3 regions of the Parabacteroides sp. HGS0025 genome follow, and region 2 is predicted to be linked to each of the others. Evidence: riboswitches for the same ligand, from Rfam matches in the RefSeq annotation. Region 2 holds a riboswitch; each other region holds the start of a gene.

Region 1 (10,221 bases), 1.7 Mb from region 2:
AGTCAGGCCATGATAAGATTCGTCCGGTTGGCAAAGACCCGGGTATTTGTCGGCATGTGCTTCCCAATCGAAGTTGCCGCTGTCGACGATACAACCACCGACAGCAGTAGCATGTCCGTCCATATATTTTGTAGTAGAATGCGTTACGATATCGGCACCCCATTCAAACGGGCGGCAGTTGATCGGAGTGGCAAACGTGTTGTCGACAACCAGAGGAACGCCGTGCGTATGGGCGATACGGGCAAATTTTTCAATATCCAGCACCATTACGCCCGGATTGGAAATCGTTTCGCCAAACAATAACTTTGTATTCGGACGGAAAGCCTTGCCGATCTCTTCTTCGCTGGCATCCTGATCGATGAAAGTACATTCGATACCCAGTTTCTTCAATGTAACGGACAGTAAGTTATAAGTACCTCCGTAGATACCGGTTGCACTTACAATATGGTCGCCAGCTTCACAGATATTGAAACAAGCGAAGAAGTTTGCAGCCTGTCCCGAAGAAGTCAACATCGCTGCAACACCACCTTCCAACGCGGCGATCTTGGATGCTACGGCATCATTTGTCGGGTTTTGCAGGCGGGTATAGAAGTAACCGCTTTCTTCCAGGTCGAACAATTTAGCCATCTGTTCGCTGGTTTCATACTTGAATGTAGTACTCTGATAGATAGGGAGTACGCGCGGTTCTCCCTTTTTCGGCTGCCAGCCACCTTGCACACAGAGGGTTGCCGGCTTGAATGAATTGCTCATATTTTTTAGGTTTGTTATGTAATTATATTCTGCTGACAAAAGTAAAGAATAGTTTGTTCCATTTATACAAATATTCGATCAATTATAAAAAATCCACTATTGTTTCAAAATAATCTGTACCTTTGTGACCGATTTTGGTGTCGCAATTCCATATCTACGGAAAAGTGATGAAAAGGGAATCAGGTGCGAATCCTGAACAGACCCGCTGCTGTAAGCTCCGCCAAAGTCTTTGGGTACAACTCAATCCACTGTTCGCAATGAATGGGAAGGACGCCCAAAGATGGAGTAAGTCAGAAGACCTGCCAGAATGATTAGTTTAAAGCTTTCGAGGAATAAGGCTGATAAACATGTAAGTAAGGACTTTACCTTTTTATCCAGGTAGTTCTGTCTATCCATGTGCGTTATTATCTTTCATCGGAAGCATCAGTAAAACAATTAATGAATTTGATGGAATGAGAGGTTTCATGCACGTGCTTTTATTATTGATTTGTTTGTTTCCTGTGTCCCTGGCTGCACAGAATAAGGTTATTTTGTCAGGTGAAGTGAAGGAAAAAGACGGTACACCGCTTCCGTTGGTCACTGTGGCTATCGAAAATACGACAGCCGGTACTTATACCAACGACCAGGGACGTTATTCACTGGCGGTAACTCCCGGTAAACAGACGCTTATCGTAACTCTGCTGGGATATAATACAATAAAGACCACAATCGATATCCGTAAAAACAGGACGATGGATTTTGTTATGGAAGAAAATTCCGTAACCCTTAACTCCGTAGAAGTATATGGTAAAACCAAAACCCAACAAGTCAAAGAAGGAGCTTTTGCCGTAAATGCGTTGGATATTAAACCGCAGGTCAATTCTTTGAAAAATATCAACGAAATGGTCAACCGGACGACCGGTATCAAGATCCGGGAAGAAGGCGGGGTAGGTTCCGATTTCGACCTGTCTATCAACGGAATGTCCGGTAACTCTGTCCGTTACTTCATCGACGGGATGCCGTTGGATGCAAAGGGGAGTGGTGTTTCGCTAGCGAACTTGCCGGTCAATATCATTGACCGGATTGAAATTTATAAAGGCGTTGTCCCTGCCAACTTGGGAGCTGATGCGCTGGGGGGCGCTATCAATATTATCACCAACCAGGATAAGAAAAACTATCTGGATGTTTCGTATGGTATCGGTTCTTTCCATACGCATAAAGTAGACCTGAATGCACAATTCGTCGAACCAAAGACCTCTTTGATCATCAAGCCGACAATCGGGGTCAATTACTCGAAGAATGATTATATGATGAAAGGGGTTGAAGTATGGGATGAAGCCAACCGTAAGTATATTTCAGCCAATCGCCGACGCTTCCATGACGACTATTTCTCCTTACTGGGACAACTGGAAGTCGGCTTCGTCAATAAGTCATGGGCCGATGCTTTCTTTATCTCCGGCTCTTATACCAAAGTGGATAAAGAATTGCAGACCGGCTCGATCCAGAGTAAGGTGTACGGTATGGCGGAACGGCAGGTCGATGCCTGGAACCTCTCTGCCCGTTACCTCAAACATAACTTTCTGGTAAATAACCTCAAGCTGAATGCATCCCTTTCCCATACCTGGGATCATTCGCTGACGGTCGATACCGCCTTCCGTAAATATGACTGGGATGGCGATTATATAGAAAGTTCACGAAATGAAATAACCGGCCGCGACCGTTCGCTCCGTCATTATAAGCGTCCGTTGACCATTGTCCGTACAAACCTGGATTACCAGCTGAACAGGAACCATTCTTTTAACCTGAATTATCTGTTGAGCCGTACAGGAAATGACCGGTATGATGAGATCGATACCGAGTTCGAACCATCGAATGATGTGTTGGCCAAACATATCCTGGGCTTGTCTTACAACCAGTCATTCTTCAACGGAAAGATGGATAATACCTTTTTCGTAAAAGACTATATCAACCATCTGAATATTCAACAGCAAGACCTGTACTGGATCACCGGTTCCCGCGAAGCTTCTTCCTCGACTAAGAACAATGTTGGTTACGGTGTCGGTACCCGTTATTCTTTTTGGGAAGAGTTGGCGTTGAAAGCTTCATTTGAACATAGTGTCCGTCTGCCGTTAGCCAGGGAGTTACTCGGTAACGGGACAACTATTTATCCGAATGTGAAGTTGAATCCGGAAAGTAGTAATAATGTCAATCTGGGAACTTATGGAAGCGTACGCTTGGCTCCCGGACATCTCTTGTATTATGAAGCCAATGCATTTTACCGGGATGTGAACGATTATATCCATGCGGTAGTCTCAGAGTCGGAAGGTATGATGCAGTATGAAAATGTTTCCAGTGTAGACATAAAGGGTGTTGAAGGTGAAGTGCGTTATAACTGGAAAGATTACCTGCAGGCAATTGTCAATTGCAGCTATCAGGATGCCCGCGATAAACAAAAGTACAGGGCAGACGGAAAACCGTCTATCTCTTATGATAATAAAGTGCCGAACCGCCCTTGGCTGTTCAGTAACGCCGAGCTGAATTTTATCCTTCGCGACCTGTTCCAAAAGAATAGTAAGATCCGTGTAGGATATAACTATCAGTATGTCCATTGGTTCTTCCTGACCTGGGAAGGTTACGGCGTATTAGAAAGTAAATCGAAAATTCCGACACAACATCTGCATAGCGCAGTTCTTTCGTATTCATGGAATAAAGAGCGGTATAATATATCATTGGAATGTAATAACCTCTTTGATAATACCCTCTACGATAATTATATGCTTCAGAAGCCGGGACGTTCGTTCTTCTGTAAATTCAGATTATTCATTAATTAAATTATATATGAGATGAAAAAGTTTCAATTATTTGCCTGCGCATTTACTGCAACATTATTTAGTTTATCTTTTAATGCTTGTTCGAGTGATGATCCGGAGATCGAACCCGAAAAGCCTGGAGTTCCTGAAGTACCTGAAACACCTGAAACACCTGAAACTCCGGAAGATCCCGAAGAACCGGAAGCTTCTACCACCCACTTTGACCTTTGGGTAACGGTAGGTGCCACAGGTGGTATGGGATCTACCGATGCTATTTTGGTAAAGAGCGTGGACTCATTGAAGGAACAGCCTACTATCGACTTTAAGAATGACGGAGTGGATGTTACAGCAACTATAAAGGAAGAAACGATCTACAAAGGGAAATACTATTATCAGGTTCCGGTTTCTGCAGACCGTTTTTCAAAATACCAGATTGTAGGCAATAAGCTGATAACTGTTTTTGAACAGAGGTTTGTTAAGAACACATTCAAAGATCGTCGTTACACACATGCCTGGATAGATGATAAGACTTTGGTGATCATGGCTGCCAACGGTTCGGCTGATAAGGTGATCTGGACAAAATTGAATGCTGAAGACATGAGGATACTGGATGAAGGCGAATTGAGTCTGGAAGTTCCGGAAGGAGATAAATTCAGTACATCCGGTCTGGCAAAGTATAGAAAGTCAGACGATAAGATCATCTATTTCTTCCAGCATAAGAAAGAAACCAAAAACTTCTACGCAGCCTTTATCAATGCCAAAGATATGAGTGTAGAAAAAGAAGTAATGGAAGACCGTGCCGAAATGATGGCTGGTACAGCTTATGGCGAGTTGTTGCAGGATAAGATGTTCTTCGATGAAAACGAAAACCTGTATCTGGCTTGTAACAATGTGATCCCGGGTGCTCCGAGTACAACTCAACAATTCGGCCGCATGCTTCGTATCAAGAAAGGGGATCTGGACTTTGACAAATCTTATCTCGGACATAATTACGACAAAGGAAAGATTATCACTTCCAGCTATCTGACAACAGGCAAAGCGCTTCTTTATATCATGGATCCCGACTATACCGGAGCTACCGGATGGGGAGCTGCTTACAACTGCTACTATGCTATGCTGGATTTGACAACCGACGAAAGAACAGAGTTCCAGTATGAAGGAAAGCATTTGCCTTTCAGCAGCGGTAACTTCTCACAGCGTTCTCTTGTGGATGGCGACGTTGCTTATATCGGCGTAAATCCGGAAACATCAAATCCATGTATCTACATCTATGATATTAAGAATGGTACAATGGAAAAAGGTCTGACAATCGCAGAAGGTTACGGATTCGACCGTATTACGTTAATGGATAACGCAGACGCAGAATAAGTAGATTAACAGGTAATTATAATGAAGAAGGGTGCTCGTTTTTTGTGGAGTTTACATCGGATAACAGGAGCTGTTATCGCGTTGTTTTTCCTGATGTGGTTTGTTTCCGGGTTGGTGTTGGTCTATCACAGTTTTCCCCGGGTGGATAAAGCAGTTCAATATGAAAAAATGGAGACGCTCCCTTCTTCATTACCTGATATAAATAGTTATCTGGAGCAAATTCCGGATAAAGGGAAGATCCGTAAAATAAATGTCCGCCGGTTTCAGGGACAGACCTTGTTCTCTGTGGCGACAAAAGATAGTACGTATACTTTCTGTACCGATACCTTACAACCCGTTAAACCGGTTACATTCGATTATATCCGTCAGGTAGCCCAGGACTGGGTGAATGCACCTATACTGAAAATAGATACGCTGCATCGGCGGGAACAGTGGATCATGTATAGCCGTTATGAACGGGAAATGCCGATTTATAAGTTTTATTTTGATGACAAAGAGAAGCACCAACTCTATATAGCTGCCCGTTCCGGGGAAGTGCTTCAGTTTACCAGTTCTACGCAGCGCTTCTGGGCCTGGGTAGGATATATCCCTCATACTTTTTATATTCCTTTCCTGCGTCAGAATACCGACGCCTGGACAAATACGCTGACTGTAGCCGGGATCATTGCCATGCTGGCCGGCCTGACAGGTTTGTACGTCGGTGTATCTATTCTTTACAGAAGATATAAACAGCGGAGAACGTTCGATAATCCCTATCGTAAACGTTGGTATCGCTGGCATTATGCATTAGGGTTGATCCTGGGTGTACTCATCGTTACCTGGGGCTTGAGCGGTGCCCTCTCTTTGCAACGGATCCCCCGCTGGATCATTCCTATCGAAGGAGATTACAGCGTCAACCCGGAGAAACTTCGTGGAAAGTCTTTCCCCGTGGATCGATATAAGCTGGATTACAGACAGCTCAAAGAGGCCTATCCCGACCTGAAGCAGGTGGAGTGGACTTATTACAGCGACCTTCCTGTCTATGAGATCATTGCCGGTAACCGTACCCTGATGATCGATGCTTCTTCTCCGGAAGTAAAGGATTTATTCCTGCCGGAAGAAACAATCGCCCGTGCCATCAAAAAGATGCATGGTGAAGATACCCCTTTCCATATCTCCATGATCGATCAGTATGACGAGTATTACCTTTCTATCGACAACACCCGTCCGCTGCCTGTCTACAAAGTGGAGATCGACAACAACGACCGCAGCGTTTATTATATCGACCCGGCCACCGGAAACCATAAATACCTTAACACCAACCGTAAGGTAAAGAAATGGCTTTTCAGCGCTTTCCATTATCTGAACATCCGTTGGCTGGTAGAAAGGCATACCTTATGGACGATCGCCATGTGGACGCTTTGTTTGGGCGGCGCATCCCTTTCGCTGACAGGGGTATGGCTGGGCATACGGTTTATCTTCCGGAAACTGAGACGGGGGAAAAGGAAGCAGTGTTTGTAAAAAAGGCCGGCAGCTTTTACTGAATGGGTCGGCAGCTATTCACTACTTCAATATTTTCTTTTGCAATGCCCTGAACCAGACAAATGAAACAACCCCTTTCAGCATGCTGGAAATACTGATAGCCCACCAGACGCCGACAATACCTAATCCCATAGCCGATAAAGCGATCGCCATCGGGATACGCAATGAGTTGAATGTTATGCTGATAATGGCAGGTGGAACCGTCCGTCCTGTTCCGTAGAACAATCCTTGCATGGTTATCTCCAGCATCATGAACAACATGGAATAACCATCTATCCGCAGGAAAATACCTCCGGCTTCATAGGCCTCTCTCTGGGGAACGATCAACGAGAATACTTCGCTGCCATAGAATACGAACAATAACGTACAGAGAATACCGAACACGGTAGTCATCTTTAACGTCGTGTGATAAGCTTCCAACACCCTGTTCTTCTCGGATGCGGCATAGTTCTGGGCGACAAATGCGCTCAATGCCGTGCTGAATCCCTGAGAGGTGTTCCACGCGATGGCTTCTATCTGTCCTCCGGCGGTGAGCGTCATTAACCCGATATGTCCTCCGTAGGTAGATGCCGTGCGGGCCATGAATATATTGATGATGGCAAACAGCGTATTCAGCATGGCAACCGGTAATCCTAATTGCAATATCCTTTTCGAATAACTTTTCTTTAATCTGACAAAGAAGGTGAAGCCGCCCAGTAATTTGCTTCTCCATTTCAGCTGGTAGACGAACAGGGCGCATACGGTAGCCTGCGATAACCAGGTAGCCCAGGCCGCTCCGGCAGTCCCCATGTCAAATACGAAGATAAATACCGGGTCGAGTATCATGTTCATAATAAGTCCTGCTCCACTGATATAGAACGGGATTTTACTTAATCCGGCAGCATTGTGGATGCCCGTGAAAGCGGCAGACAAGAATATAAAAGGGAAGGCGGTAGAAATGATCCGCAGATACTCTACCGCATTGGCTGCGATAGGAGCTTCCAGTTTATATATCCCGATAATCGGATTGGCAAACACAAAAAGAAGTACCCCCCAGCAAATGGAAATGAGCAGGGCGATGGTGAGGTTGTGGGAAGAATAACTCCGCGCATCCTCTTCATTGCGGGCACCGATACTTTGTCCTACACTCACTTCCGAACCTACTTTATTCAGTAAGGAGATCGAGTTGGTCATCCAGGTCAGAATACCTACGGCACCGATGGCGGCAACGGCTTCACTACCCAGGCGTCCCACCCAGGCCATGTCGGTGATGCTGTAAGCCATCTGTATAAAAGAAGTCCCCATGATAGGTAATGCCAGGTTGAATAGTTGGCGTTTGATGGGGCCTTGTGTCAGGTTCTTTGTTCCTTGCATGTTTGTCTTATTTGGGTGCAAAAGTAGGAATAAAAAAGGAGAACCCGATATCGGATTCTCCTTCTATGTTATGTTTCTTCTGTCGGATCAGAAATTAATATTCACTCCGATCATCGCACTGAACTTCTGCAACGGATAACCGTAATAAAGTTCGTATTTCTGGAACAGTACGTTGTTCAGCTTCAGATACAGGCCGAAGGTGTCGTTGAGGTTGTATGCTCCGGTCAGGTTCAGTTCGTTGATGTTGTCCATCTTAATCTTTTCAAGACCTAACGGAGTTTTACGTCCTGTGGCCAGGTAGTAGTCCAACGATGCTGATAAGTTCTTGATTGGACGGACAGTTACACCGGCTGTGATTTCCATTTCCGGCATTCCGTAGGCTTCAGGTTCGTTTATGTTGAGGAAACCTTCTGAATGATCTTTAGAGTATTCAACATTCCAGTTATTGTAAACCCCTTTTAAGGAGATTTCAAATAGTTGCTGGTAGCTGTATTTCAGGTTGGCTCCGACAAACAGTTGTTTGGAGTCCATTAAGTTTGACGGGTAACAAAGGTTTCCGAAATGATCCTCCACATTATGAAATGCCGGAACATAGAAATAATCGTCACTTGTGATCTTATATCCTCCGAAAACATCGAACCAGAACCCCGGTGCTACGCCGCTCCTGATCCCCAGTATTCCGTCCAACCAGTTACGCGAAGGAGTTATTCTGGAAATTGGAGAAGTATAACGGTTTACCTGGAACAAGTCATACATGCTGTTTGACTTCAATTTGCCGTTAGCACTCAGGTATAGTACAGTTTTGTCTGCTACTTCCACGTCAGCCGAAATATTGGGGGATGCCATGAACTCTTTATGTTCTCCACTGTAGAACATTGCGTTTACTCCCAGTTTGACATGCCAGTTCTCGCCTTCTATCTTATAATAAGGACTTAAAGTGGCAGCTGCAAAATTGTCAAAATAGTAGGAATATCTAGCTTTTTCTCCGTCTGGTATCTTCATTTCATTCGGTAAACTGTAGTTGAAATACTGGAAATTTCCGTCCAATCCGACTCTTTGATTGCCTCCGAAGCCGGCATTTAATCCGAAATTAAGATTGAATGTTCCTTCTGTCGGGCCATCGAAAGGTTCTCCCCTCCCATATTTATAAGAGAAATTGGTATAGCCTAAATCCAGCAGATAGCCTACCGGGGCATCTTCTTTCGATTCGACACCTACGTTCGCTTTGATCGTCTGAGCTACCTGGTTTGTTTCAATGTCACTCAACAGTTCAGGGATAGTGCTTGAACTTGGATTTGAATACATCGGGAAGCCGTAATAATTAAATCCCGAATACCCGTATTTAACCCCCATCGTCAATGCCAGCTTATCGAAGTTGTGCTTGAAGTTGAGACCTCCCAGGTTATCGTTCAGTTTCGCTTTCACCTTTTCGTCATATTGCAGGTATTTCACCTTTCCATTGGTGGAGCGGTGCGAGAACCAGATATTCAACTGATCCTTGTCTGTGCTGAGGATGTGGTATCCCAGGTCGCCATTCAGATTCAGATACGTACCGGCACCGAAGTTGAAATAACCGCGGCGTTTGTTGTAGAGGATATCCGTCATGATATTACCCGAAGGAAGCAGGCTGATCTCCTTTTCCGGATCGGCCGGAACCGTGAAGCCGGCATAGTCGATCGGCATCTTCTTCACTGTCGGTTCCTTGATGACCGGCAAGGTGTTGACTTTACTGGCATCCTGAACCGACGGATCGTATTCGCGTTCGAGCGTCATTTCCCGATCAAGATTCTGTTTCTTCGAAGTATCTTCCTGTGCATTGACTGTGGCAGCTGTTCCCAACAGAGCAACGACGCACAGTGTTTTTACATTATATATAGTCTTCATTGTATTCTATTATTGCTTTAGTTTACCTAATCTGTCTTCTATCATGCCGGCAATTTCGTCGTCACCCTTATAGTTGTTCTTCAGGTTGTTCAGATAAGCGCGTGCCTGAAGGTCGTCTCCCTGGCGGATATAAATATCAGCCCAGAGGATAAAGCCGCGTGCTAGCCAGTACTGATGAGGCGTGCCGTTCTTGGCGAAATCTTCCAGGATCTTTTCTGCGTTCTTATCATCCTTCGTATCGTAGAAATACTGTGCCAGCAGATACTTCGCTTCGGCACCGTGAACGGTACGGGTATCCTGGCTGAGTACTTTCAGGTCTTCGACAGCTTTTGCAGGCTGCTTATGGTCGATATAAGCTTTGGCACGGATGTAACGTGCTTCCGCTTCCACTTCGGGTGATAGCTTCGATTCTTTCAGCAACTCGTTGGCGGCCAGTTGTGCTTCTTCCTGTTGTCCGGTCTGTAAGGCACAACGCATAACACCCAGACGGGCAGCCAGTTTGTTTTCCGGATTTTCGGCAATGACCTGCAAACGCTTGAAGCTTTCCAGTGCAGCC
Region 2 (10,221 bases):
CTCAGCGCCAAGTCTTCCGGAGTCCCGGTACTTATACCTTTGTCGCGATCCATCAGCCAGATCTTATCGGCGATCTGGAGAGCCAGTTCGAGGTCGTGTGTAGAGAGGAAGATCGTTTTATCGGTGGTGCGGGTAAGCTGATGCAGGAGTTGCATGATCTCTACCTTGCTGGGGAAATCGAGGAAGGCAGTCGGCTCGTCCAGGTAGATCACAGGCGTTTCCTGTGCGAGGGCTTTCGCGATCATCACCTTTTGCCGCTCCCCGTCGGAGAGGGTGTGCACCATTCGGGAAGCCAGGTTTTCGATGCGGACGAGGGCGATCGCCTCTTCCACCACCCGCTTGTCTTCCTTTCCCAGGCGTCCCCAAAAGCCGGTGTACGGACTACGCCCCATCTCTATGAGTTCCCGGACAGACATGTTACGGATGTCACACTTATCTGTCAGCACCACTCCCACTATAGTGCTAAGTTCCTTATCACTATAGTCCTGTATATCGTGACCCAGTAGTGCTATTTCGCCGGACAAACGGGGCTGAAAAGCGGAGAGCGTACGCAATAAAGTAGACTTTCCCACCCCGTTGGTACCCAACAGGCAAGTTAATTCTCCACTGCATATCGTAGTGGTTATATTGCTAGCTACCAGCTTTGTATCATTCTTGGAATGATAGCCGATAGAAAGGTTGTTTATCCGGATAGTTGCCTCTTTCATACTCATTCGTTCAGTTCGTTTTTGCGTTTGCGGAATAATACGGATGCAACAACGGGAGCACCGACCAGGGCAGTAACCGAGTTGACGGGCAAGGCTCCTTCAAATCCCGGCATACGTGCGATCAGGTTACAGGCCAGCGCCAGGGCGGCACCGACAAACAGGACACCGGGCATCAACACCCGGTGGTCGGATGTCTGAAAAACAGCCCGGCAGAGGTGCGGCACAGCCAATCCGAGAAAGACGATCGGACCGCAATAGGCGGTAACGATCGCGGTCAGGACACCGGCAGAGGTAATGACGAGCAGGCGTGCCCGTTTGATATTCAGTCCCAGGTTGCGGGCATAGCCGTCACCGAGGAGCATCAGGTTCAATGTCTTTATCAATAAAAATGAGAGAGGGATCAGGATCGCCATAATAATCACGAAAAGCATCATCTGATTACCCGATACGCGCGAGAAACTTCCCAGCCCCCAGATAACATAGGCCCGTATATCTTCTTCCACACTAAAGAATTTCAATACACCGATCACGGCATTTGCCACGTAGCCGATCATCACACCGATAATCAGCAACGTCACATTCCCTTTTACCTTCTGCGAAACGTAGACGATCAGCGCCATGACAGACAAGGAACCGACTATCGCTGCAACAGACAAAGCGATCTCCCCCATAAAGCCGAGCTTGCTAAGCGCCACACCTCCCAGGCTTCCGCTCAGCAAAACGACAAAGGCCACTCCCATACTTGCACCGGAACTGATCCCCAGCACAGAGGGCCCGGCCAACGGGTTGCGGAAGACGGTTTGCATCTGAAGCCCGCTGATAGCCAGTCCGGCTCCGGCAACCAAGGCTGTCAAAGCTTGCGGGAAACGTGATTTCCTGATTATATTCTGCCAGGTGACCGGTTCATCGCCATTGCCGCATATAATATTCCAGACCGAGTTGAACGGGATGGATACGGAACCCAACACCAGATTAAGGAACAGCAGTACAACGATCGAAACGACGACCAAAAGCATCAGGACAGTGTTAGAATACTTCATCGGCCCTATTTATTTAAGTAGATCATAATAGACAGGGGTGTGATCCGGCAGCAGGTTCGGATGGAAGATATGCAGCAGGTCGCCCAGCACCACTTCCGGTTCGGTCGGCATACTTTCGTAAAAAGGTTTCTCCCGCATATTGCAATAGATCACTCCTTTTTCCTTGAAAGCACGGAAGTCGGCATAACGCGGATCCTGGTCTTTCAGGGCTTTATAGTCATATGTTCCCGGATAGCTGTTCACGATACGCCAGTAGTCGGCCTCGTCAGCCTGGTTATAAACGGTTTCAAAGTCGAGGGTGACACCTCCCGAACGGTCGTCGTCCTTCAGGAAATAGTCGGCACCGGCATCTTTGAATAGTTGCGCCAGGAAGCTCTTCCCTCCTACCGCATACCAGTTACCGCCATGAATCTCACCACTAAAGACGATGGGACGCCGGGTTACCTTACCTTCGGCAGTCAGCTCCTTCAGTTCATTATAGCGGTGCTCGATAGCCGAGAACTTATCATTGGCCTCCTGTTCCATTCCGAGTAACAGACCGACAAATTTGATCCACTCGGCCTGTCCCAGCGGGGTCATTTCCTTATATCCCAGATGCGGGATCAGCGGGATACCGATATCTTTCATTGTCTCATAGCCGCCACGCTTAAAGGGTGAGATCAGGATCAGGTCGGGATTGATACTCATAATCACCTCATTATCGAAGTTGCCTTCGATCCCGATCTTTGCCGTCTTTCCTTCCTTCAACTGGTCGTTGATCGTCTGATTAAACAGATGGCGGGTACTGGTGATGCCTACCACTTTATCTTCTGCTCCCAACTTGATGAAATTGGATAGTTGCAGGGAAGTCATACAAATGGCACTACGTACAGGTGTTTCAATCACCATATAATCGGTAGGAATACCTTCCGGCTTCGTCCCACGGGGAACCAACGCATACAGGAAATGAGTGCTTTCTTCATTCTGAGGGTCATGTATATCCATCAGGATGTAACCGTCGGCATAGGTCAACTGAAAACCGTCGGCATATTCAGGTGTGATCTGAACCTTACTATCCACCGTAATCGTTTGTTGCGACGATGCATTCTCTTTCTCCTGCTGATTTCCTTTCGATGCGCACGATGCAGCCAATAACGCAAACAGGCAGCAACCTGCCAAATACTTATTCATATTCTATTTGTTTTTATCCGACACAAACCGTCCAAACCCACGAGGACAATCGTTATGCAAAAAATGGCAGGTCTTCTGACTTACTTCCATCCTGAAAGCCTTCCCGATCTCTCCCGGATCAGTGGCAAAAGGTGTTATCAGGATGTTTATAAAGCTTCACAGCAGCGTGGACTGTCCGGGATTTACACCCGGTTCCCTTTTAATCTGTCTCCATGAACAGGAGTTTGACAGAACCTATTTCGACCGCAAAAGTAATAAGAAAAACTGAACCATTCGCATACGGAACTGTTATTTACAGAAAATGGCAGCAATATGGCACTCAATCAGATCGACACTCATTTCTTAATCGCAGCTATCTGCGTAATTTCATCGGCATTAGTGTTTTATACAATCGGTGTCTGGGGCGAACGTATCCAGAAGAAGCTGAAAGCCTGGCACGTGGCCTTCTTTGTTGCCGGACTATTCGCCGATGCTGTCGGAACCGGACTCATGGAACAGATTGCACAAATGACCGGATTGCAGGATAACCTGCACACTATCACCGGAATAATAGCGATCGTCCTGATGTTTATCCATGCCTTATGGGCGCTGTGGACTTACTTCAAGGGTTCGCGCAAAGCGAAAGCACATTTCAACCGTTTCAGCATAGTTGTCTGGTGTATCTGGCTAATTCCTTATTGCATAGGCATCTATTTGGGAATGTCGCTTCATCCGTAATATTGTGCGGTTATTTGTTTGGAGACTTCCGTTATTTTCATCACTTTTGCCCTCCGAATAAAAGCAAAAGCAAATGACACATCCGATCAGTTTCGTTTCATTAGGCCCCGGAGAGCCGGAACTTATTACCGTTAAAGGACTTAAGCAACTTCAGCAGGCAGATATCATCTATTGTCCGGCAACCCGGAATAAACAAGGTACTTCCCTATCGCGTGCGGCAGATATTGTTCGCGCCTTGGAAATCGACGAGACTGCCATCCACTGTTTCATGCTGCCCATGAGCAAAGACCGCACGGAAGCCTGGAAGGTTTACGATGCCCTTTACAACGAAGCCGCAGACCGCTACCGGAACGGGCAACGGATCGTTATCGTGGCCGAAGGAGATGCCGGCTTTTATTCTTCTATTCAATATATCTACGACAAATTTACAAAGGCCGGTATTGCCGTACAACGTACCGCAGGAATACCAGCCTTTATAGCAGCCGGCGCATTGGCCGGATTACATATTGTCAAACAGGAAGAGGAAATAGTCGTAATCCCCGGTACACCTTCTGCGGATGAACTGTCAGAAAAGATAAACGCAGGATATGTGATCGTTATCATGAAACTATCCCAATGCGTAGAAGCTGTATATGAATGTATCCGCAGGCATCCGCAAGCCCAGTTCCACTACTTTGAAAACGTTGGAACGGATAAAGAATATTATACTTCCGATAAGCAAATCATCACACAGAAATCGTTTCCCTATTTCTCACTAATGATCATACAGGCTGTATGATACTGCTCAAGCGGTTAATATGATAGCGAAGTGACTGGACAGACTCCCAGTTCTGGTGTCCTGACTTACATAATTCACGTGCACTAACCAACACACCCGATATATGGCTGTTAATCTCTTCGATCTTTTTATTCGTTCCACTGTAAAGAGAATCGAGCTCTTCCGGTGAATAGATGGAAGCAGACTGTGCCAACGATTCAAGCAAGTTCATCTGATAAACTCCGGCCTTGGGGATTAAGTTGCGGATAGCATAATGATGAAGATCCTGTATTTCCTTCTGCTTGGTGGTGTCCCAACCTACATTATTCATATCTCCCGAAGGATTCATCTTCGAAAACATATGGATTCCCAAACAATCTGCGATTGTCCTGATCCATGAACTTGTTTCTGTCTCTCTCAATGCTACTCCTGCAAAACTAAATCTCATTGTTGCCATAATCAAATCTCCTTAATTACATAAACCGAAGTTTTTAAAATTGTTATATACTTTCTTTTTATTGCCAGAAACTTGCTGTTAGTTTCATTTTGTTATTGACATGATGCAAAATTAGGCAAATTATCATGTACCACAACTCTTTACCTGTATTTTAAAGTTCTTTAATACAACTTCTATCCAAATGCTATTATTTTGCCAACTGAAGATTACAAATAAATTGAAAAACGCACAGTTTACTTAACAAAGATACCTCCATGCGCTCTTTTTTGTAACTTTTATCAATATAACACAAAACATGGGGGAATAATAGGGTTCCACAACCTTTCATTCTGACATTTTGTTATTTAATTAAAAATAGTATACTTTTGTTCCTTCTTAAACTTACATAAGCACATGAAATCGGATATAGAAATTGCTAGAGAAGTCTCCCTGCGTAAAATAAAGGAAGTTGCTACAGGTTTGGGCATTCCTCGCGAGGAAGTTCAGAACTATGGTCGTTACATCGCCAAAGTGCCTCTTCACCTCATCGATGAAGAAAAAATAAAAGAACACAACCTGATCCTGGTAACGGCCATCACTCCGACCAAAGCAGGTATCGGAAAAACAACGGTTTCTATCGGACTGGCTCTCGGTCTGAACAAGATCGGTAAAAAAGCGGTGGCTGCGCTGCGCGAACCTTCACTCGGCCCGTGCTTCGGTATGAAAGGTGGAGCTGCCGGAGGTGGCTATGCCCAGGTATTACCGATGGAAAATATCAACCTGCATTTCACCGGCGATTTCCATGCCGTTACTTCTGCCCACAACATGATCACTGCACTGCTGGATAATTATATCTATCAGACACGCAATACATGTGAAGGACTGAAAGAGATCAAATGGAAACGTGTACTCGACGTAAACGACCGCAGCCTGCGCAACATCGTATCGGGCTTGGGAGGTTCTGCCAATGGCATACCGACTGAGACAGGATTTGATATCACTCCTGCTTCCGAAATGATGGCTATCCTTTGTCTGGCGACCGACCTGGAAGACTTGAAACGCCGTATCGGTAACATCTTACTGGGTTACACCTACGACGATCAGCCGTTCACGGTAAAAGACCTGGGAGTTGCCGGAGCTATCACCGTACTGTTGAAAGATGCTTTGCTGCCCAACCTGGTGCAGACAACTGAGAATACGCCTGCTTTCGTTCACGGTGGCCCGTTCGCCAACATCGCACATGGATGTAACTCTATAATCGCAACCAAGATGGCGCTTACCTATGGTGACTATGTGATCACGGAAGCCGGTTTCGGTGCCGATCTGGGTGCAGAAAAGTTCTTCGACATCAAATGCCGTAAAGCGGGACTGACTCCGAAACTGACAGTTATCGTTGCTACTGCACAGAGCTTGAAGCTGCACGGCGGCGTGCCTGAAGCACTGATCAAGGAACAGAATATCGAAGGCTTACGCAACGGTTTTGCCAACTTGGACAAGCATGTGGCCAATATGAAACGTTTCGGCCAGGAAGTGATCGTTACTTTCAACCGGTATGCAACCGATACGGACGAAGAGATCGCTCTGGTTGCCGAACATTGTAAGGAACTGGGCGTCGGCTTTGCGATGAACAGTGTATTTGCAGAAGGTGGCGAAGGTGGCGTTGAACTGGCTAAACTGGTTGTCGATACGATCGAAAACAAACCGTCGGCTCCACTGAAAATGGTTTACGAAGATACTGATCCGGTACGCGAAAAGATCAAGAAGGTTTCTGAAGAAATCTATGGCGCAGCATCGGTTACTTACACGACTCTTGCCGACAAAAAGATCAAACAGATCGAAAGCCTGGGTATCTCCCACTATCCGATCTGCATTGCTAAAACCCAGTATTCATTCTCTTCCGACCCGAAAGCGTACGGCGTTGCCAAAGATTTTGAATTGAAGGTGCGCGACGTTGTTATCAACAATGGTGCGGAAATGATCGTTGTTATCATGGGTGAGATCATGCGTATGCCGGGACTTCCCAAAGATCCGCAAGCTAAACGGATTGACATCGTAAACGGATTGGTTGAAGGATTGAGCTGATCTTTCAAAAGATATAGAACAGGAAAGGCGACCTTTATAAGGATCGCCTTTTTTATTTCATTTGCGTTTATCGAAATAATTCTTGAAGAACAATATCTGATAATCTATTGAATTACGCCAGTAATCCCCATTATGCGCTCCGGGGCGAACAAGGAAATCATGGTCTATTTTATACTTCAGCAGTTTCTTGTGGAAATCGTTGTTCACTTCAAAAAAGAAATCACTATATCCGCAATCGATGATGAGTGCCAGGTCACCATTCTTCAGGCGGTCGATCTGGTTGATCGCCGTATGGTTATCCCAAACTTCCTGGTTTTCGCTTTCTTTTCCTAACCAGTCACTCATATGCCAGTTATTCGGGAAAGGGCGGATATCCACCCCACCGCTTGTACTCCCAGCCGCTCCGAAGATATCTTTATGGCGGAACGACAACCACATAGCGCCGTGACCGCCCATACTCAATCCGGTAATGGCACGCCCTGTGCGGTCTTTAATAGTCGGATAACTGGCATCTATATAATCGATAAGCTCTTTCGATACAAATGTCTCATAGCGATAAGACGGATTGACCGGGCTATCCCAGTACCAACTGTTCTTGCCATCCGGACAAACGAACATAATTCCATACTGATCGGCAATCTCCGGTAAATTGGGTTTTACGGAAATCCATGTTTTCGCATTTCCTCCATGCCCATGCAATAAGTAAATAACAGGAGCTGTCGTTTTTCCTTTTCCCGGCGAAATAACGATTGTCTGAATATCTTTATTCATGGCATCACTATGCACATAGATAGTATCGACTACTGCCGCCTGCAGAGACAGGGCAAAAAACGCTATAAGCGATAAAAAGAACACCTTTGCTTTCATAAATCAGATTAGAATTTTAATATTGAAAGCAAAGGTATTTATTTTTATTTAAAACACCTCTTTCCAGTGCTTCAGGTTTGTATCGATCGTATCCATAACTTCTTTGGAACGTCCCTGCATCAGGAGCTTGTACATTGTCTGTGCAAACCCGAGCATCTGGGTAAACTCTATTTTCGGAGGCATAGCGAGCGCGTTCGGATCAGTCATAATATTGACCAAGACAGGGCCGTCCGAAACGAAAGCCTTTGTTAATGTCGGCAACACATCATCCGGATTGCATACATTGTAGCCTGCCATTCCCATCGAAAGAGCCACCCGTGCGAAATCAGGATTCAACATCGTAGTTTGCCAGTCGGGTAATCCGGCTACTTCCATTTCGAGTTTGACCATTCCGAGCGAACGGTTATTGAACACAACCAGTTTGATAGGTAATTTATATTGTACGATCGTCGCCAGGTCGCCCAGTGACATGGAAAGCCCACCGTCGCCACATAAGGCAACCGCCTGACGTCCCGGATAAGCCAGTGCCGCCCCGATAGCCTGAGGCATGGCATTCGCCATAGAGCCATGATTGAAGGAGCCCAACATCTTGCGCTTTCCGGTAGCCTGCAAATAACGTGCTCCCCATACGCAGGTCATCCCTGTGTCGACGGTAAAGATGGCATCGTCCGAAGCCAGTTCATTGATAACGGAGATCACATATTCCGGTTGGATCTTTTCTTCTTTGCCCTTCACTTTCGCTGCCGATCTCAAGTTGTCTTTCACCTTTTCATAATGCGCCAGTTGTTCGCGGAGAAAGGAATCGTTTTTCTTCTGCTGAATAAGGGGAAGTAGTTCCGTCAAAGTATCTTTCACATCACCGCAGAGTCCCATTTTTATTTTGGCACGACGTCCGAGACGGTTGGCTTTGATATCCACCTGCACGATCGTATTGTTTTGCGGCATAAAGGCTTCATAAGGGAAATCCGTTCCGAGCAAAAGCAATACTTCGGCTTCATGCATACTATAGTAACCGGAAGGCATTCCCAGCAAGCCTGTCATACCTACCTCGTTCGGATTATCGTATTGTATTTCCATCTTGCTTTTAAAGGAATAAGCGACAGGAGCATTCAGAAGCCGGGATAATTCTACCAATTCCTTATGCGCGTCTTTGGCTCCTATTCCACAGAAGAGGGTAACCTTTTCCGCTTTGTTCAGCAAGTCAGCCAGTTTACCGATCTCTTCAGCGGAAGGGCAAACACGTTGCCGGGTCGGAAACGGAAGCAGGGAAGACTCTCCTTCGCTAGCTGTCATCGAAGTCAGGTCGCCGGGTAAGCCGATCACGCCTACTCCACGAAATGAGAGAGCGGCTTGTATGGCACCCTGCAACATACGGGGGAATTGTTCGGGCGTGGTCGCCACCTGATTATAATGGCTGCAATCTTCAAACAATTTGATTGTATTGGTTTCCTGAAAATACTCCGTTCCAAACTCATGAGTCGGCAATGTGGATGCGATGGCAAGCACAGGAGCCCCCGAGCGCTGAGCATCATAAAGTCCATTGATCAGGTGCACATGCCCCGGGCCGCTACTTCCGGCACAACAGGCCAGTTCACCATTCAATTGCGCTTCAGCCGCAGCGGCATAAGCACCGGTTTCTTCGTGACGGACATGAATCCATTTGATCTTTCCATTTTTTCGTACAGCTTCGTTTACTTCATTCAAACTGTCACCCGTGACAGCGTAAATACGTTTGACACCTGCCTTTTCCAGTGTGTCTACTAATTGTTCTGCTACATTCTTTGCCATATTGATATTTACTTTTTCTTTTATGTTTTGTTTATAAAAGAACTATGGCAGAAAGCAAAATGTTTTGAGAATACAGTTTATAAATTTAAGAAAATAATTTTAAGTGTACACCAGTCCTTTTTCATTACAAAATACTACCTTTGCAGCGATTGTTTAGGGAAATAGTATGGGAACATCCAAAGAAATGACTTCCGGACGGGCACTTCCGCTGATCTTCAGTTTTGCCATGCCGGTACTTTTAGCAAATCTGCTTCAACAAACTTACTCTTTAATCGATGCGGCTATCGTTGGTAAATTTTTAGGGATCGGCGCTTTCTCCGCAGTTGGGGCAAGTACGTCCGTTATCTTCCTTATCATCGGATTCTGTAACGGCTGTTGTGCGGGTTTCGGAATTCCGGTGGCACAAAAATTCGGTGCGCGGGATTACAATACGATGCGACGTTATGTGGCTATCAGTTTACAACTGGCAGCTATCATGTCGGTAATCATTGCCGTCGTGACGTGTATTTACTGCAAAGATATTTTAAAGATCATGCAGACACCGGAGAACATCTTTACAGATGCTTATTTTTATCTGTTGGTGACTTTTATCGGTGTGCCGTGTACCTTCTTCTATAACTTACTTTCCAGTATTATCCGTGCCCTGGGCGATAGCAA
Region 3 (10,221 bases), 2.2 Mb from region 2:
TGTATGATATTCCTTTTTATACTCCCCGTCTACTGGAGATCTATAAGGAACGTAACATTCCGATCAATCTCAACGTGCGTGTAAAAGGTGTCGATACCTCAGCCAAACAGGTACATTTTGAAAAGGTTGAAACAGTCGGAGAAGAAAAGGTGATCACTCCTTTCGTGGAAGATTACGATTTCTTTCACTTCGCACCGCCAATGTCGGCTCCCGATTTCGTTCGCGAAGCAGGCCTGGGATGGACAGAAGGCAAACTGGCTGCCGAAGCCTGGGTGATGGTCGACAAAGCGACACTGGTTCATAAAACGTATCCGAACATTGTCTCCCTGGGAGATGTTGCCGGAATACCGACCAGTAAAACCTCTGCTGCCGTACGTATGCAGGTGCCGATCGCAGCAAAGAACCTGATCTCGCTGATGGAAGGCAAAGAACCTGTTGAGAAATACAACGGTTACGCAGCCTGCCCAATTGTAACAGACTATGGACACGTACTTTTGTGCGAGTTCGACTATGATAAAAAGCCGGTTCACTCGTTCCCGTTCAGCATGCTGGACACATCGAAAGAACAATGGGCGGCTTGGTTACTGAAAGTTTACATGTTGAAACCGATGTATTTCTACGGAATGCTGAACGGTTACGCTTAACGGACCAAAAATAACAACTCCCTATAATTCAAATGCCAAACTACAGAAAATCCCCGGCTCAACTCCTTGAGACCGGGGATTTTGTTTTAAAAGCCTATAAGTACTAATTGTAAACTCCTTACTCAGTATTGCCAGGGTGTACAGGGTATTCCGCCAGGGTGTACAGGATAATTCACCAGGGTGTACTGGGTAACCGATTATCCTGTACACCCTGGCAATACTGAATCCTTACTTTTATACTAATAGGTAATAAGCTTTAAACTAAAAGACAGGCTGAAAAGGAATAATTTTCACAAAAGGGAGTGATAGATAAAGGGTGGCAGATGGCAGATAGGATGACAGATAAAAACATATCATCTGCCACCCTTATAAAACTAGTATTCAATCAAATAAATCATTTTATTGCAGATGGCAGATAATATTCATAAAACTCTTGTATAAAAAAGTTATTCCATCTTCCGGTAATAACGCGGTGTATAATCCGGTAATAATTCCGGATGGAACACCCACACCAGGTCTTTCAACAGATAGTCGGGATGGATCGGAAACTCTTCATAATAAGGCACAACGCCAGTATTGCAGGTATAGATACGACGGTTTTTGAAGGCATCGAAGTTTTCGTAAGGGGTATATTCGATACGCAGATCCTTGTATGTCATATCGTTTGCCTGATTATACTTGATCAGCCACATATCGGCATGGATCGCTTTGTCGAGCACCGTTTCGAATGCCAGAGGTGTACTGCCTGCTCCGGGAAGGTCTTTAAAGACATAATCGGCTCCGGCATCTTTATACAGGTGGGCGATATAACTGTCGCCGGCCGGCATATACCAGGATGAGCCGAATTTCTTTTCGGAGATAACGGTAGGTCGGTCGGCAACCGTCTTTGTCAACTCCTTCAATGCCAGATAGCGTTGTTCCGTTTCGCGGAAAATAGAGTCTGCCATCGCAGCTTTATTGAACAGCAAGCCGTAGAAGCGCACCCATTCGGTTCGCCCCAAAGGCAACGACTCCATATAGTCGGCCGCTTCGATGATAGGAATACCCAGTTTCTCGGCAGGGCCGTAGCCTGCATTCTGGAAAGGGGAAGCAATGATGATCTCTGCACCAATATCAATGATCTTCTCGATATTCGGTGCCGTAGCCTCGCCCAGATCGGCGATCTTTCCGGCACGCAAACCTTCCTGAATAGAAGGAGTATCCATATACCGGGGCTCACATACACCGATAACCTTATCGGCTTCATTCAACTGATCGATAATGGCGGCATGCACAGAGGTATAAACGACTATATTATGAATAGGGGTTCGTACAACCGTTCCTTTAGGCAGATTGCCCGGCACAGCGGACAGATCGCGATCCACCAGAAGATAACGTTGCAGAATACGTGTACTGTCCCAGGGGTCACGTACTTCAACGGACGTATAATCCGCGAAATGCTGTACAGTGAAACCGCTGGCATAACGGATAGAGTCGGTAGAGAGGGATTGATGGTCGGCAGAACCCTGCTTCACATTACAACTGAATGTGAAGCAGAGCATCAGACCTATTAGTATTTTACAAACATCCATTGTACTTACCTTTTACTTTCCTTATTTAAGAAAGCCAACCCCCATCGGGTTGATACCGGATACTTCCAACTGGTTAAGTTTCTTTCCTTCAGCAGAGAAAATAAACATATCACCAGTGCTGGTATAATCGGATGTACCGATATAAATATCACCGTTAGATGGATTTACGTTCAGGCTATAAGCTTTTTCCACCACTGTACCGTCAGTAATAAAGTTCTTCGAAGTCTCGGTATCGCTTTTTGTATCATAAGAAACAAACTGAGTATTGACAGGTTGCCAGTTAGCATCATTCTGCGAATGAATAACATATAATTTATCAGCAGCCATGCCCATCAGAATATTATCGTCTGTATAGATAGAAGTAGATGTTTCGGCTTTTAAGTCGACACGCTGCAAGGAAGCCTTCACATCCCCGAAGTTTCCACCACATACTACATACATTTCTCCATCGCTGTCTGCTCCCATGTACATCGGGTTCAGACCGACAACGATCTTCTTTTCTTCAGTGAATGAAACAGGATCCACAACCGACAAAGTAGAATCCTGTACCGGATTATACCCCCCGGAATTAGCCACATACAGTTTTCCGCCTACTTCGCGAACCTGATAAGGATTAGGGCCTACTTTTGTTTTTTGAGTAATCTCCATTGAAGTCGTATCGATTTCTGCCAGATGACCGTCAAACAGAGTTACATATACTTTTCCTGCATAGGCAGCCAAATAACGAGGAGATTGAGGCTGACCGGAATCATCCTTCGGAGCTAATGTTTTCAACGATTTAGCATTCAGGTCGGTAATCTCGACCGTATTAGACTCACTAACAGTAATATACATTTTAGAGCCGTAAACCATGATATCATTGGCAGTATCTCCCAGACCACGACCGTTAACAGAGGAAAAGACTTTTGTATTCAAATCCTTTGTTTCAAAATCATAATAGTCCAATGTTGCATTATTTGATTGCCACTTTCCGCTATTCATTATATATACACCACGTTGCTGTTCTGATGTTGAGCCTCCCTGTCCTCCATTATCATCATCATCGCTACACGCTGTAAATGAAAAAGAGACACACGCACATAAAGCCGAAAAGCATAGTAATTCTTTTGTTTTCATCTTGTTTCTAATTAATATATTAATAATTTACACTCAAAGTTATTCGCCACGACCGTCCGGGCATAGGATAATATTGTATGACATCATACATTTTATTTGTCAGGTTCACCACTTCTCCCTGTAAACGGAATTTACAGTTCCGAAGATTGAACTCACGGTTCAGTGAAATTGTATGTTCGGCATACCGGTCGATACGGTTATCATCAATATTCTGCGGCAAGGCATAACGATCGCCTACCAATGTCACAGAATAACCGGCATTCACCCACGGATTTTGCAAAGATAAAGCAACCATACCCGAATGTTTGGGAGTATATGGTATTTGATGACGGTAGGTCTTTGCCGTCTCACTCGTTATATCTATTGCTTTCTGAAAAGTGTAATTAGCCTGCACCTGTGCTTCCATTTTCTCAAACAAAGGGATTTCCGCCAGAAAGTTCACATCCGTTCCCCCGATAGACACCTCTCCCATATTCATCATCTTCCAGACAAACATGGTAGGAATGGCTACAATCTTATCCTTTACTCGGTTATAATACCCATCGGCCGAAAGACTAAGAAAACTGAATACGGAAAAATCACCGCTCCAGGTCAGCCCCGCATTATATTGGGTCGCTTTCTCCGGCTTCAGACTTGTATTCCCCATCCGCTGATAATAAAGGTCATTGAATGTCGGGACACGGAAAATATCTTTATAGGAAACACGAACACGCAGATTCTCTTCCGGCAGAATACGCCAGGAAGCACTGACAGCCGGGGATAAACGTTTCCGGTCGGCCGGCTGGTCACCGGTCTCTACCCGTTCAGTCATATAAGTACCCAGTAAACTGGCGGTAACGGTTAGCCGGTTGTCCCGGTATTGCCCCGCCAAATAGGTCAACGATGAGTAGCGGGTTGGAAACGGACATTTCGGTAATGTATTATCCAACGTATTAACGAAGAAATCTTCGATGAGGGAGAAGGAAAAACGATCCGACAAAGTATACAAACCGGATACGGAAGTATAATATTCACGTTGGGTATAATTGTCGATCTGTACACCGTTCTCATATTTATTATTTACATCCTTATACCGGTTCCACGCATAATTAAACTTAGCCTGCGCCTGCAATGCGAATTTTTCACTTAACTGATTCTTATAATAGGCCTGCACAAAAGCATTCTTATCCCACAAACGCTCACCTGCATAATCGTTGTATAAAACAACAGAGCCGGGTAGTCCGCGTTCGGAGTCAAAATAATATCCTTTCACCGAGAAGGTTCCGCCACGTCCTAAATCTCCCCAGAGGTTCAGTTCCGTACGCCACGATTCGATATCACTGTTATGTCGTTTCAACTTTTCCGTTTGTGATACGTTTGTTAATGTAAAAGGATAATTACCATCGGCTCGCAGGTAGTCGCCATCCAAGGAAGCCGCCCATTTCTTTCCCAACTTTTGTTCATACCGGATATAAGGATTGACCATACCGAAAGAACCGGTCTTTACCTGCGCTTTCAGATGAAACGGTTTTACCAGGAAGTCAGGACGTAGCGATTTCACACTCAACGCCCCCGCCGAAGCATACATCCGGGCTGTCTGGAAAATATCATCCGTCTGTCCGATCGACAACGAAACCATTTCGACGTTATCGAGCGAGAAGCGGCTGATATCCACCTGTCCGCTCTGGGCATCCGTGATCGTTATGCCGTCATAGCTGACAGCCGTATGCTGCGCACCCAGACTTCGCACCGAGACAGTCTTCAATCCCCCTATCCCACCGTAATCTTTCACGGTAGCACCGGAGAAGCGTTTTACCGCTTCCGAAAGATCCTGTATGCCGAGCCGTTCGATACCGGTACGATCCATCACTTGAAGAGGAGTAGCCTCGCGGGTAGTGGAAGGACGCGCCTTCTCGACCACCTCGACACCCTTCAGTTGGTGATAAGTCGTCGTATCGATCTGTTGGGCAATCGCAAACACTGACGCATGCAACCATATGCCAAACAGGCATAACATTCTTATTATGTATAAATTACGCATATATCTTTTGGTCTACCAACACCTTACCCGAGGTATTGCATACAAAACAATGGCAGGTTTTCTGACTTGTTCTCCCATGATCGGCCGCCTTCCCGAAGTCATAAAGACTCAGTGGCAACAAGATTTGCCGGGGTTACAGAACTTACAGCTACGGGTACAGTTCCGGACTTGCACCGGATTCCCTTTTACTAGCGACCAGCGAAAGCCAAACCGCTACACCATAATTCGATGGCAAAAGTACGAAATATATCGGAATAGTCGTTATACTAATGTCATTTTGATATCGGAAAAAATCAGTACCTTCGCGCCCAAATTGATTCAAGACCTACTATTCACTCATACTCGTTCCCTTGTGGGTTTAGGTTATTAGATACATTTAGAATTAAACAAAAAGATGACAGACAAAGAAGTATTGTTACTACGACGCAAATTGGATCTTTTGCTCCGTACAGGCAAATTATTGATGGAGAGTGCTGCCGATACGAACCGTATTGAACGAAACATGAAGAGGGTAGCGGCCTTTATGGGTATCCCGGAAGAAAAATTACACATCGATATCCGGTGGACGATGATCATGGTAAATGTGAGTGATGAGAAAAACTCATTCTCCAAATTCCAGAAATGCGAGAAACATGGTATTAATATGACCATGATCTCACAGATCAGTGATCTGTCGTGGCATGCCATCGAGCAGGATTATTCGCTGGACAGATATGAGGAAGAACTGGAAAAGATAGCCTGCAAACCGCGTAACTATATACCTTATCTAGTAGCTATCGGAGCAGGGTTTGCCTGTGGAGGATTCTGTAAGTTGTTCGGATGCGACTGGATCGCCTTTTTGTTTGCTTCTATTAGTGCGTTTATAGGCTTCAGGGTTCGTGCCCGTTGCATAGAGGCCGGCCTGAATGTGTATATGGCTATAGCACTCGCCGCTTTTGTTTCCACATGCCTGGCGTATGTTTCATCCTTTTCGGGGTTATCCGTTACACCATATCATCCGCTATTGGCCTGTGCCCTGTTCATCGTGCCGGGTGTACCGCTGATCAATTTCGTGGATGATATGATCGACAATCATTTGCTAGTCGGGATCACCCGTGCCGCCAATACGGCAATGATGGTCGGAGCCATGACTTTCGGTATCACATTTGCCATGCGTGTTCTTGTGATGAATGACATCGCGATCGACCATAAGTTCAGTGAACTGAGTATGGTTCCCCATGAATCCTATCTTACATATGCAATCGCAGCCGCTATTGCCGCCATGGGGTTCTCTATGATCTTCAATATCCAGCGCCGCCTGTTATGGGTGGTGGCCGTAGGAGGTATCATAGCGGTATGTACACGTAACTTCGTCAACTTCGAACTGGGTTACGGGCCTGTTATCGGTTCGTTCATGGGAAGTTTCGTAGTCAGTCTCCTTGCGGTAAAGGCAGTCCATTGGTTTCATGTACCTAACCACGTACTGACGATACCTTCCGTTATCCCGATGATTCCGGGGGTACTGATGTACCGGTCGTTACTGGCGTTTATTAATATGCACGGAGTGATTGGCGAAGTCACCAACGCTTTTGCCAACGGTATCAATTCGGCACTGATTATTCTTTGCATCTCGCTGGGAGTAGCCGTACCTAATATCTTTGCCCGCCAGTACATCGCCAAAGACCGCAAAAGGTATCTGCAGGAGGAATTGGAAAAACGCCGTCAGCGTGGTAAATTCCTGGAATGGTAAAAACAAATTGTAATAATACATAGTAAGAGGCTGTCTCATTATAACATATGGGGCAGCCTCTTACACTTTTTATACGAAACCTTCTGAAAAAGCCGAATTTTAACAAAGAAAAACAGAATAAGAATTTTCATCCTACTTTTGACTGAGACCAAAAATAATCACTTCCGGAATAAGATTTTAGCCAATTCGTCTCTGAATTGTTCCATATCAAAAAGTTATTGGTTCATTTAGGTACACATTCAAAAATAGTTTAAAGTTTAACTAAATGCAAAAAAGCCCAAAAAGTAATATCTTCGGAATTCCGGCAGGTTGTTTTCGTAATATTGCAACCTTGAAAACAGATTGTAAAGGTTAAAAAGAATTGTATGGGAGAAACAAAAGGTTACGTTTCGCAGGTTATCGGCCCGGTTGTGGACATTCACTTCGATAATGAAAAAGAAGTAAAAATAGTGCTGCCCCGCATCCATGACGCTATGGAGATAGCCCGTCCCAATGGGAAAGCGTTGATTGTCGAAGTACAACAACATATTGGGGAAAATACAGTCCGTACAGTCGCGATGGATACGACAGACGGATTGCAACGGGGAATGGAAGCCGTTTCATGCGGCTCACCTATTACTATGCCGGTCGGCGACCAGGTAAAAGGACGTTTGATGAATGTTACCGGCGATTCGATCGACGGAATGGATGAACTGGATCGGAAAGGCGCTCTCCCCATCCACCGCGAACCGCCGAAGTTTGAGGATTTGACCACCAGTAAAGATGTACTTTACACAGGTATTAAGGTCATCGACCTATTGGAACCCTATTCCAAAGGGGGTAAGATCGGACTTTTCGGAGGAGCCGGCGTAGGTAAAACCGTTCTTATCATGGAACTTATCAATAACATTGCTAAAAAGAATAACGGTTTCTCGGTCTTTGCCGGTGTGGGTGAACGTACCCGCGAAGGAAACGACCTGTTGCGCGAAATGATCCAGTCGGGTGTGATCCGCTACGGGCAGGCCTTCCTCGAAAGTATGGAAGCAGGCCATTGGGATCTGTCGAAGATTGATCATGAGGAACTGGCCAAATCGCAGGCTACACTAGTGTTCGGACAGATGAACGAACCGCCGGGCGCCCGTTCTTCGGTAGCTCTATCCGGATTGACCATTGCAGAGTCGTTCCGTGACCTGGCGCCCGAAGGCGAAACACGCGATATCCTGTTCTTTATCGACAATATATTCCGTTTCACCCAGGCAGGCTCGGAAGTGTCCGCCCTGTTGGGACGTATGCCGTCAGCCGTAGGTTACCAGCCGACACTGGCCACCGAAATGGGAGCCATGCAGGAGCGTATCACCTCGACAAAGAAAGGTTCGATCACGTCCGTACAGGCAGTTTATGTGCCTGCCGACGACTTGACAGACCCGGCACCGGCCACCACCTTTACACACCTGGATGCCACCACCGTGTTGAGCCGTAAGATCACCGAGCTCGGCATCTATCCGGCTGTCGACCCGTTGGAATCGACTTCCCGTATCCTCGACCCGTTGGTCGTGGGAAAGGAACATTACGAAACAGCCCAGCGTGTAAAACAGATCCTTCAGCGAAACAAGGAGTTGCAGGATATCATTTCTATCCTGGGTATGGAAGAACTTTCGGACGAAGACCGCCAGACGGTAAACCGTGCCCGCCGTGTACAACGTTTCCTGTCGCAGCCTTTCGCCGTGGCAGAACAGTTCACCGGCATACCGGGCGTAATGGTCTCTATCGAAGACACGATCCGCGGATTCAATATGATCATGGATGGTGAAACTGACGATATTCCCGAACAGGCCTTCCTCAACGTAGGTACAATCGAGGATGTGATCGAAAAAGGTAAGAAACTGGCAGAACAAGCTAATTAATAACGTATGGAACTGGAAATCATATCACCCGCAGGCATCTTATTCAAAGGTGAAACAGACTACGTATCCTTTCCGGGTATCGCCGGATCGTTCGACGTATTGCCGCATCACGCCCCTATGATAGCCGCGCTGGAAGAAGGTGTCATCCGGTATCAGACAAAAGAAAAGGAAACACAACAGGAAATAAAGATACAAAGCGGATTCGTTGAAATAAAAGATGATACCCTATCCGTATGCATCGAAGAAAAAATACGATCATGAGCAGCGGTAGATTAAGAATGAAGCTAATGGGCCTGATTACTTTTATAAATGTAGTCATCGGTGTCACTTTAGGAGGTTTGTTATACACGATATGGCCTTCGATTTACTTCGAATGGTATCCGTCTATCCCGGTCTTTTACTGGTTGATGGCCATGTTAATGACTTTCTTCCTCGACCATGTAAAACGAAAACATGGCGACGTCACGATCGTTACTTATATGGTAGTCCGGTTATGCAAAATCTTACTGGCGCTTGTTTTCTTATGGTTGTATGCCGCATTTGTCGGACAGAACCTGAAAGCCTTTGGCTTTACGATGATGTTGTTTTATTTCATTTATCTCGTACTAGAGACATATACCATGTATCTATATGAGAAAAAGAGGTTGAAAAGTGAGAAAAGAGAAAAAGATGAACAGAATAAAAAGTAAATACCTGTTTTGGTTTACCTTCCTGCTACTGGCCTGTATCAGCGCCCCGATAAATGCGGCTGCTGCAGGTGAAGAACCGGGAAAGGTGGATGTGCAGGATATCGTATTCTCCCATATCCGGGATGCCTACACCTGGCATATTACCGAATGGAACGGCAAGGAGATCTCCATACCGCTTCCCGTTTTGGTAAAGAGCGAGGAGCGCGGCTGGGATATGTTCCTCTCCTCCCACCTGCATCACGGAAATGTACATCATAATTATTATGTGGCAGGAGAAGGCGAACATGCCGGAAAAGTGGTGGAGAAGAACAGCAGAGGGGAAGAGGTGAAACCGCTCGACCTGTCGCTCACCAAGAATGTGGTCGGCCTGTTGATCAGTTGCGGGATATTGCTTTTTATCGTGCTGCGGACAGCCCGCTGGTATAAGAAGCACCCCAATGAAGCACCCGGCGGATTTACCGGGCTGATGGAAATGGCCGTCATGTATATCCATGAAGGGGTGGTGAAAGAAGGGATCGGCAAAGAGTACAAACCTTTTTCATCTTATCTGTTGACGGTATTCTTCTTTA

Evidence for each region. Region 2 has a riboswitch for cobalamin ahead of HMPREF1212_RS09400 (ABC transporter substrate-binding protein). Riboswitches for the same ligand answer to the same signal wherever they lie in the genome.
Region 1: linked by a shared signal. The riboswitch ahead of HMPREF1212_RS02550 (TonB-dependent receptor) and the one ahead of HMPREF1212_RS09400 (ABC transporter substrate-binding protein) in region 2 are both predicted to bind cobalamin.
Region 3: linked by a shared signal. The riboswitch ahead of HMPREF1212_RS00655 (TonB-dependent receptor plug domain-containing protein) and the one ahead of HMPREF1212_RS09400 (ABC transporter substrate-binding protein) in region 2 are both predicted to bind cobalamin.

What each region holds. Positions count from the first base shown of each region.
Region 1 is NZ_KQ033902.1:724,730-734,950, forward strand. Features, by position in the region: gene HMPREF1212_RS02545 (O-acetylhomoserine aminocarboxypropyltransferase/cysteine synthase family protein) at 1-750, opposite strand, end outside; cobalamin riboswitch at 869-1,072, shown strand; gene HMPREF1212_RS02550 (TonB-dependent receptor) at 1,203-3,560, shown strand; gene HMPREF1212_RS02555 (hypothetical protein) at 3,573-4,907, shown strand; gene HMPREF1212_RS02560 (PepSY domain-containing protein) at 4,929-6,407, shown strand; gene HMPREF1212_RS02565 (MATE family efflux transporter) at 6,450-7,781, opposite strand; gene HMPREF1212_RS02570 (TonB-dependent receptor) at 7,869-9,665, opposite strand; gene HMPREF1212_RS02575 (tetratricopeptide repeat protein) at 9,675-10,221, opposite strand, start outside.
Region 2 is NZ_KQ033902.1:2,412,250-2,422,470, reverse strand. Features, by position in the region: gene HMPREF1212_RS09410 (ABC transporter ATP-binding protein) at 1-707, opposite strand, end outside; gene HMPREF1212_RS09405 (iron ABC transporter permease) at 710-1,747, opposite strand; gene HMPREF1212_RS09400 (ABC transporter substrate-binding protein) at 1,757-2,917, opposite strand; cobalamin riboswitch at 2,965-3,170, opposite strand; gene HMPREF1212_RS09395 (HsmA family protein) at 3,230-3,634, shown strand; gene HMPREF1212_RS09390 (precorrin-2 C(20)-methyltransferase) at 3,708-4,412, shown strand; gene HMPREF1212_RS09385 (hypothetical protein) at 4,396-4,848, opposite strand; gene HMPREF1212_RS09380 (formate--tetrahydrofolate ligase) at 5,242-6,909, shown strand; gene HMPREF1212_RS09375 (alpha/beta hydrolase) at 6,967-7,776, opposite strand; gene HMPREF1212_RS09370 (thiamine pyrophosphate-dependent enzyme) at 7,825-9,564, opposite strand; gene HMPREF1212_RS09365 (MATE family efflux transporter) at 9,731-10,221, shown strand, end outside.
Region 3 is NZ_KQ033902.1:183,334-193,554, reverse strand. Features, by position in the region: gene HMPREF1212_RS00670 (NAD(P)/FAD-dependent oxidoreductase) at 1-644, shown strand, start outside; gene HMPREF1212_RS00665 (ABC transporter substrate-binding protein) at 1,091-2,185, opposite strand; gene HMPREF1212_RS00660 (YncE family protein) at 2,237-3,331, opposite strand; gene HMPREF1212_RS00655 (TonB-dependent receptor plug domain-containing protein) at 3,351-5,351, opposite strand; cobalamin riboswitch at 5,385-5,581, opposite strand; gene HMPREF1212_RS00645 (threonine/serine exporter family protein) at 5,746-7,080, shown strand; gene atpD (F0F1 ATP synthase subunit beta) at 7,446-8,963, shown strand; gene HMPREF1212_RS00635 (F0F1 ATP synthase subunit delta/epsilon) at 8,970-9,224, shown strand; gene HMPREF1212_RS00630 (hypothetical protein) at 9,221-9,652, shown strand; gene atpB (F0F1 ATP synthase subunit A) at 9,633-10,221, shown strand, end outside.